One region of the Streptomyces sp. DT190 genome, then DNA from elsewhere that is predicted to be linked to it. Evidence: riboswitches for the same ligand, from Rfam matches in the RefSeq annotation. Region 1 holds a riboswitch; the other holds the start of a gene.
The links. A riboswitch is a leader RNA that binds a small molecule or an ion and turns the genes downstream of it on or off. The one in region 1 is predicted to bind S-adenosylmethionine.
Positions count from the first base shown of each region.

Region 2: another riboswitch for S-adenosylmethionine. It lies ahead of ACPXCS_RS18955 (aminotransferase class V-fold PLP-dependent enzyme); the one in region 1 lies ahead of thrC (threonine synthase).

Region 1 is NZ_JBNCNM010000021.1:118,004-122,186, reverse strand. Features, by position in the region: gene ACPXCS_RS30385 (cold-shock protein) at 220-423, opposite strand; gene ACPXCS_RS30380 (ubiquitin-like small modifier protein 1) at 882-1,157, opposite strand; gene thrC (threonine synthase) at 1,245-2,531, opposite strand; SAM riboswitch class I at 2,550-2,705, opposite strand; gene ACPXCS_RS30370 (glucosyl-3-phosphoglycerate synthase) at 2,861-3,805, shown strand; gene ACPXCS_RS30365 (alpha,alpha-trehalose-phosphate synthase (UDP-forming)) at 3,879-4,183, shown strand, end outside.
Region 2 is NZ_JBNCNM010000010.1:6,107-10,289, forward strand. Features, by position in the region: gene ACPXCS_RS18945 (cytochrome b) at 1-1,212, shown strand, start outside; gene trpD (anthranilate phosphoribosyltransferase) at 1,349-2,413, shown strand; SAM riboswitch class IV at 2,493-2,609, shown strand; gene ACPXCS_RS18955 (aminotransferase class V-fold PLP-dependent enzyme) at 2,735-4,102, shown strand; gene ACPXCS_RS18960 (glycerate kinase) at 4,057-4,183, opposite strand, start outside.

The DNA.
Region 1 (4,183 bases):
CCCGGTCCTTACGTTGTCACTCTCACCTTCAGAGTGCTAACGCAATGATTAGCACTCGGGCATGGCGAGTGCAAGCGCCTCCCGGGGATCGGGCAGGGTCGTCAGCCACCCGCGAACACCCCCCGGCACCCGCTGCGAACAGGCCGAAGGGCCCACACCCCGGGGGGTGCGAGCCCTTCTGAGAAGACCTGTCGCTTGCGCGTCGGTCGTGGTGCGCGTTCAGGCGGTGACGCGAACCATGTCGGCCTGCGGACCCTTCTGGCCCTGCGAGATCTCGAACTCGACCCGCTGGCCCTCTTCCAGGGTGCGGTAGCCGTCCATCTGGATCGCGCTGTAGTGGACGAAAACATCCGCACCACCGTCGACCGCGATGAAGCCGTACCCCTTCTCCGCGTTGAACCACTTGACGGTGCCCTGAGCCATGCCTAACTCCCCTATTACTGGCCCTTGCACAGATCCACACTTCGCGGACCCGGGTCAGACCTCACCCCCCACGGTTGGGGGCGTGCGCCGGAACGCGTCGACCGCGGCTGAATGTATCTGTCCAACTGCCGTCTGCAACAGGTCAATCGGACGAGAATTCTGGACGCGCAGGGTCCGGAATGTGGGGAGAATTCGCCCGAATTCAGGGCAAGTCGGGCCACATAAAATACGCAAAAGCCGCGAAAGACACGCACACTTTGGCTACATCTTGTCGGGCTCGCAGCGGGAATTCAGAGTTCCGATCACAGGATCGGGATCGCGTTCCCCAACTGTACCGCGCTCAATCACATGGAATTGCCCCCTCCGCTTCTCTCACGGTGGGGGCAATTCGATGAACTCTCCGTGACCGGCATTACTCCAGGTAACAATCAGGCCGGCCGACCGGTTTACGGGCCCGCTCAGCCTCCCGCGACGGCGGGGATGATCGACACGCCGGCACCGTCCGGGGTGGCCGTCTCCAGCCCCTGCTCGAACCGCACGTCGTCGTCGTTCACGTACACGTTGACGAAGCGGCGCAGCTTCCCCTGGTCGTCCAGCACCCGGGCGGCGATCCCCGTGTGGTTCTTCTCCAGATCGGCGATGACCTCGCCCAGGGTCGCCCCCTCGGCGGCGACCTCGGCCTGCCCGCCGGTGTAGGTACGCAGGATGGTGGGGATGCGAACGGTGACGCTCATGACTTCAGAACCTCCGGTTGGGTATCGCCCTCAGGGGCGCGGGGAACTGCGCGACCAGCCCCCACGGCCCGCAGCGAACAACGACGCTCAGACGAGCCCGGCTTCACGGAACGACTCCAGACTGGGACGAATGGTCGCGGTCAGCCCCGTGCCCGCCACCGCGTCCAGCGTCTTCAGACCGTCCCCGGTGTTGAGCACCACGGTCGTCTTCGCCGGGTCGAGAACCCCGCTCTCCACCAACTTGCGCGTCACGCCCACGGTCACCCCACCCGCGGTCTCCGCGAAGATCCCCTCGGTCCTGGCGAGGACCTTGATCGCGTCGACGATCTGCTCGTCCGTCACGTCCTCCACCGCACCGCCCGTGCGCCGCGCGATGTCCAGCACATACGGCCCGTCCGCCGGGTTGCCGATCGCCAGCGACTTGGCGATCGTGTCCGGCTTCTGCGGCCGCACCACGTCGTGCCCGGCCTTGAACGCGGTCGACACCGGCGAGCAGCCCTCGGCCTGCGCGCCGAAGATCCGGTACGGCTTGTCCTCGACCAGCCCGAGCTTGATCAGCTCCTGCAGGCCCTTGTCGATCTTCGTGAGCTGGGAGCCGGAGGCGATCGGCACCACGAGCTGGTCGGGCAGCCGCCAGCCGAGCTGCTCGCAGATCTCGTACGCCAGCGTCTTGGAGCCCTCGGCGTAGTACGGCCGCAGGTTGACGTTGACGAAGCCCCAGCCCTCGCCGGCCGGGTCGCCGATCAGCTCGGAGCAGAAGCGGTTCACGTCGTCGTAGTTGCCCTCGATGCCGACGAGCTCGCCGCCGTACACCGCGGCCATGACGACCTTGCCCTGCTCCAGGTCGTGCGGGATGAACACGCACGAGCGGAAGCCGGCGCGGGCCGCCGCGGCGCCCACCGCACCGGCGAGGTTGCCGGTGGAGGAGCAGGAGAGGGTGGTGAAGCCGAAGGCGCGGGCGGCCTCCAGGGCCTGCGCGACGACGCGGTCCTTGAAGGAGTGCGTCGGGTTGCCGGAGTCGTCCTTGACGAACAGCTTGCCGGCGTCGACGCCCAGCTCGCGCGCGAGGTTGTCGGCCTTGACCAGCTTGGTCCAGCCCGGGTTGATGTTCGGCTTGTCCGCCACGTCGGCCGGGACCGGCAGCAGCGGGGCGTAGCGCCAGATGTTCGCGGGGCCCGCCTCGATCGTCTTGCGCAGCTCCTCGGCGTCGTAGGACGAGAAGTCGTAGGCGATCTCCAGCGGGCCGAAACACTCCTCGCAGGCGAAAACCGGGCCGAGGGGCACGCGGTGACCGCACTCGCGGCAGCTCAGGGCGGCGGCCGGGCCGAGGTCTACGGTGGAGTTCGTGGTGCTTGCAACAGTCTGCACAGCCATGTGAGGCGAGGCCCTTTCTCCTCATCTTCCTCACGACGCATCTCGCCGTGAGACGGATTTGGCACCTTCCCTAGCCGGGAGCCTCGCGCTGTGGTCGCCAGTGACCTACGAGAACCGACTGGAGGGTTGCCGGGGCTTCATCGGGCCGTTTCCCTCTGCCCCTCTGGATGAGCTGTATGTGGTTGTAGACGGCGGGCGACCTCGGACATGCGATGGTCATCCGCGTTGTTCAAGACTGTAACCGACGACCAGGACAGTTGAGATAGTCGTCCGAACCGCGAGACGCGTCACATCCCGTCCCGCCGAGAGAACGCTAAGGAGCCGCCACGGTGCTGGAAGAAGTCGAGCGCTGGCTGAGCACCCGTTCCTGGTCTGCGAACGAACGCCCGCTCCACCGGATCATGGCCGCCAAGCAGCGCACGGGCCGCACGGTCAGTGTGGTGCTGCCCGCGCTGAACGAGGAGGAGACGGTCGGCGACATCGCCGCCGTCATCCGGCACGACCTGATGCTGCAGGTCCCGCTCGTCGACGAGCTGGTCGTCGTCGACTCGGGCTCGACCGACCGCACCTCCGAGGTGGCCGCCGCCGCGGGCGCGACGGTGGTGCACCGCGACGCGATACTCCCGCGCGTCCCGGCCGTACGCGGCAAGGGTGAGGTGCTGTGGCGCTCGCTGCTCGTCACGCGCGGGGACATCGTCTGCTTCGTCGACGCGGACCTGCGGGACTTCTCGTCCGACTTCGTCTCGGGGATCGTCGGCCCGCTGCTGACCGACCCGGACGTGGCCCTGGTCAAGGGCATGTACGACCGGCCCCTGGGCGGCGCCGCCGGGCAGGGCGGCCGGGTCACCGAGCTGATGGCGCGCCCGCTGCTCAACATGCACTGGCCGCGGCTGGCCGGGTTCGTGCAGCCGCTGGGCGGGGAGTACGCGGCCCGCCGCTCGCTGCTGGAGCAGCTGCCGTTCCCCGTCGGGTACGGCATCGAGCTGGGCATGCTGGTGGACGCCCTGCACCTGGTGGGCCTGGACGCCCTCGCCCAGGTGGACGTCGGGGTGCGCAAGCACCGGCACCAGGACGGGCAGGCCCTGGGCCGGATGGCCGCCGAGATCTACCGCACGGCGCAGCTGCGGCTGGCCCGGGGGCACCTGATCCGGCCGTCCCTGACGCAGTTCGAACGGGGTGGCGACGGCTTCGAGCCGCGGACGTACTCGGTGGACACGGAGGAACGTCCGCCGATGGTGGAGATCGCCGAGTACCAGGCGCGCCGGGCGGCCTGACCGGGGCCGTTTTCGGCCGGACGCGGCAGGTCCGTACGTTTGAGCGTTTACAGGCCGGGCTAGGTTGAGGCCTATGGGTTCGACGCACGGTTCTGCACGGGTACTGGTGGCCTCCAACCGGGGCCCGGTCTCCTACACGGTCGGTGAGGACGGTTCGCTGAACGCCAAGCGGGGCGGCGGCGGGCTGGTCTCGGGGCTCTCCGCGATCGGCTCGGACGCGGACGCGCTGTGGGTGTGCTCGGCGCTGTCCGACGGCGACCGGGAGGCGGTCCGGCGCGGAGCCGGGGAGGACGGCGTGCGGATGCTGGACATCCCGGCCGACGTGCACGCCGACGCGTACAACGGCATCGCCAACTCGGTGCTGTGGTTCGTCCACCA
Region 2 (4,183 bases), on a different contig from region 1:
CGCAAGCCGCGCGAGATCAACTGGCTGTTCGGCTTCCTGCTGTTCGTCCTCGGCATGTTCACCGGTTTCACCGGCTACTCGCTCCCGGACGACCTGCTCTCCGGCACCGGTGTCCGCTTCACGCAGGGCGCGATCCTGTCCGTGCCGATCGTCGGCACGTACATCTCGATGTTCCTGTTCGGCGGGGAGTTCCCGGGCACCGACTTCGTCGCCCGGTTTTACTCGATCCACATCCTGCTGCTGCCGGGCATCATGCTCGGGCTCGTGGTCGGCCACCTGATCCTGGTCTTCTACCACAAGCACACGCAGTTCGCGGGTCCCGGACGGACCAACAAGAACGTCGTCGGCATGCCGCTGCTGCCGGTCTACATGGCCAAGGCCGGAGGCTTTTTCTTCCTGGTCTTCGGTGTCATCGCGGCCCTCGCCGGCATCGCGACCGTCAACCCGATCTGGGTCCTCGGCCCGTACCGGCCCGACCAGGTGTCGACCGGCGCCCAGCCCGACTGGTACATGGGCTTCGCCGAGGGCCTGGTCCGCGCCATGCCCGGCTGGGAGATCAACTTCTGGGGTCACACGCTCGTCCTGGGCGTGTTCATCCCGCTGGTGCTCTTCGGCCTGTTCCTCGCGATCATCGCCCTGTACCCGTTCATCGAGTCGTGGGTGACCGGGGACAAGCGCGAGCACCACATCCTGGACCGGCCGCGCAACGCCCCGACGCGCACCGCGTTCGGTGTCGCCTGGGTCACCGGCTACATGATCATGCTGATCGGCGGTGGCAACGACATCGTCGCCACGCACTTCCACCTGTCGATCAACGCGGTCACCTGGTTCGTCCGGATCGGGTTCTTCGCCGGGCCGGTCATCGCCTTCATCGTCACCAAGCGGATCTGCCTCGGCCTGCAGCGCCGGGACAAGGACAAGGTGCTGCACGGCCGCGAGTCGGGCATCATCAAGCGCCTGCCGCACGGTGAGTTCATCGAGGTGCACGAGCCGCTCAGCCAGGAGCAGATGTACACGCTCACGGCGCACGAGCAGTACGAGCCGGTCGAGCTCGGCCCGACGGTCGACGAGAACGGTGTCGAGCGCAAGGTGAAGGGCTCCGAGAAGCTGCGCGCCAAGCTCAGCGACGCCTACTACGGCGAGGGCGCCCAGATCCCGAAGCCCACCGTCGAGGAGTACCGGGAGATCACGAGCGGCCACGGCCACCACTGATCACTGCTTCGCCACGCCACACAAGGGCCCCGTCCGGTGTTCGGACGGGGCCCTTCGTGGTGGCCGGGGCTGGATAGGGTGGACCTCGTCGAGACTCTCGTCCCGCAGTGCGGGACGCCTGATCCTGGAGCGGCTTATGAGCGCTGTGACCCCCGCTGGAGGCGACACCGCGGCGGGCCGCTCCTGGCCCCTGCTGTTGAACGGCCTGCTGCAGGGTCGTGATCTGACCGCCGACGACACCGCCTGGGCGATGGACCTCATCATGCGCGGCGAGGCGACGGACGCGCAGATCGCCGGGTTCGTGGTGGCGCTGCGCGCCAAGGGGGAGACCGTCGAGGAGATCGCCGGGTTCGTCCGGGCGATGTACGCGCACGCGAACGTCATCGAGGTGCCGGGCCCGGCCGTCGACATCGTCGGCACGGGCGGCGACGGTGCCAAGACCGTCAACATCTCGACCATGTCGGCGATCGTCATCGCCGGCACGGGCGCGAAGGTCGTCAAGCACGGCAACCGCGCCGCGTCCTCGGCCTCCGGCGCCTCGGACGTCCTGGAGAAGCTCGGCGTCAACCTGGAGCTGCCCACGCACCGGGTGGCGGGGGTGGCCGAGGAGGCCGGGATCACCTTCTGCTTCGCGGCGAAGTTCCACCCGTCGATGCGGTACGCGGGCGCGGCCCGCGGGCAGCTGGGCATCCGGACGATCTTCAACGTCCTCGGCCCGCTGACCAACCCGGCCAAGGTCCGCGCCCAGGCGGTCGGCGTGGCCGATCCGCGCATGGCGCCGATCGTCGCCGGCGTCTTCGCCGAGCGCGGCCACTCCTCCCTGGTCTTCCGCGGCGACGACGGTCTCGACGAACTGACCACCACCGCCACGTCCCGGGTCTGGATCGTCCGCGACGGCAAGGTGACCGAGGAGGCCTTCGACCCGCGGGAGGTGGGCCTCGAACTGGTCCCGGTGGAGGCCCTGCGCGGCGCGGACGCCTCGTACAACGCCGAGGTCGCCCGCCGTCTGCTGGACGGTGAGCGGGGCCCGGTGCGGGACGCGGTGCTGCTGAACGCGGCGGCGGCGCTGGTGGCCCTGGAGCCGGGCACGGGCACGCTGGCCGAGCAGATCCGCGCGGGCATGGCGAAGGCGGCCGAGGCGATCGACTCGGGGGCCGCCAAGCGGACGCTGGAGCGGTGGGTGGCCGCCAGCAACGCGTGACGGGCCGGCTGTGAGGTGCGTCCCGCGATCCGGACCCGGGTTGCGGGACGCCGATCACTTCACGTACGTTCCCGTACCAGGTCATGAGTGACAGTCATGAGGCCCCGGCCGACTGTCCGGCAACCCTCCGTCCGTGGCGGGGTGCCCCGGGTGAAGACCAGGCCGTAGGCAGCGAGGTCTACGGCAAGCGCGGACCCCTCGCGACACCAGGGGTCCTGGTCGACGAGGAGTCTTCCGTGAGTCAGCGAATGCGATAGGGCCGCAGAGCCCCGCCTCCGCACACCCTTCCTCCTTCACCCCTGTTTCTCACGGGAGTTCGTCATGTCCGTCTTCACTGCTGCCGCCGACCAGTCCGTTTGTGCCCCGCTGCCCGTTCTGGGGCGGGATGTCACCGTGCCGCTGGTGACGGGCGGTGAGGTCACCTACGCCGCGCTCGACTACGCCGCCAGCGCCCCGGCGCTGCAGCGGGTCTGGGACGACGTCGCCGCCTACGCGCCGTACTACGGCAGTGTCCACCGCGGCGCCGGGTACCTGTCCCAGCTGTCGACCGACCTGTTCGAGAACGCCCGCCGGACCGTCGCGGAGTTCCTCGGCTGCCGCGCCGACGACCAGGTCGTGTTCACCCGGTCCACCACGGACTCCCTCAACCTCCTCGCCGCCGCCCTGCCCGGGGACTGCCAGGTCTTCGTGTTCGAGACCGAGCACCACGCCTCCCTGCTGCCCTGGCGCGACGCCCGCGTCACCTACCTCGACGCCCCGCGGAGCCACCGCGAGGCCGTCGAGACCCTGGAGGGCGCCCTCGCCGCCCGCGACCCGCACGGCCCGGCCCTGGTCTGCGTCACCGGCGCGTCGAACGTCACCGGCGAGCTGTGGCCCGTACGGGAGCTGGCCGCGGCCGCGCACGCCCACGGGGCGCGGATCGTGCTGGACGCCGCCCAGTTGGCCCCGCACCACCCGGTGTCCGTCGCGGACCTCGACGTCGACTGGGTGGCCTTCTCCGGGCACAAGCTGTACGCGCCCTTCGGCTCCGGTGTCCTGGCCGGGCGGGCCGACTGGCTGCGCCGGGCGGAGCCGTACCTCGCGGGCGGCGGCGCCAGCCGGAAGGTCGCGCGGCGTGCGGACGGGGGCGTGGACGTGCAGTGGCACGACAGCGCCGCCCGGCACGAGGCCGGCTCGCCGAACGTCATCGGCGCCTACTCCATCGCCTCCGCCTGCAAGGCCCTCACCGAGGCCGGGTTCGACACCCTCGTCGCCCGGGAGCGGTACCTGATCGAGAAGGTGCGCGCGGGTCTCGCCGGGGTGCCGCAGGTGCGCTTCCTGTCCCTCTTCGGCGACGACGCCCCGCGTGTGGGTGTGCTCTCCTTCGTCGTCGACGGCTGGAACAGCTCCCACTTCGCCGCCGCGCTGTCCGCCGAGTACGGCATCGGCGTGCGGGACGGGCTGTTCTGCGCCCACCCGCTGGTGCGCACGCTGCTCGGCAGCGCCCCGCAGACGCAGGGCGAGTGCGGGGCGCCGGAGGCCGAGCCGGGGGAGCGGTCGCTCAACGCCATCCGGGTGAGCTTCGGCGCGGGCACGCCGGACGAGCACGTGGAGCGGTTCGTGCGGGCCGTGCGGGAGCTCGTGACGGACGGGGCGCGGTGGAACTACCGCACGGAGGACGGCCGTTGCGTGCCGGACACCTCCGCGTGAGCGGCCGGGCCGGGCAGCAGCGGTAGCCGGGCGCCCAGGACGATCATCCGCAGGGCCCGCTCGGTGGCGTCGGTGAGCAGC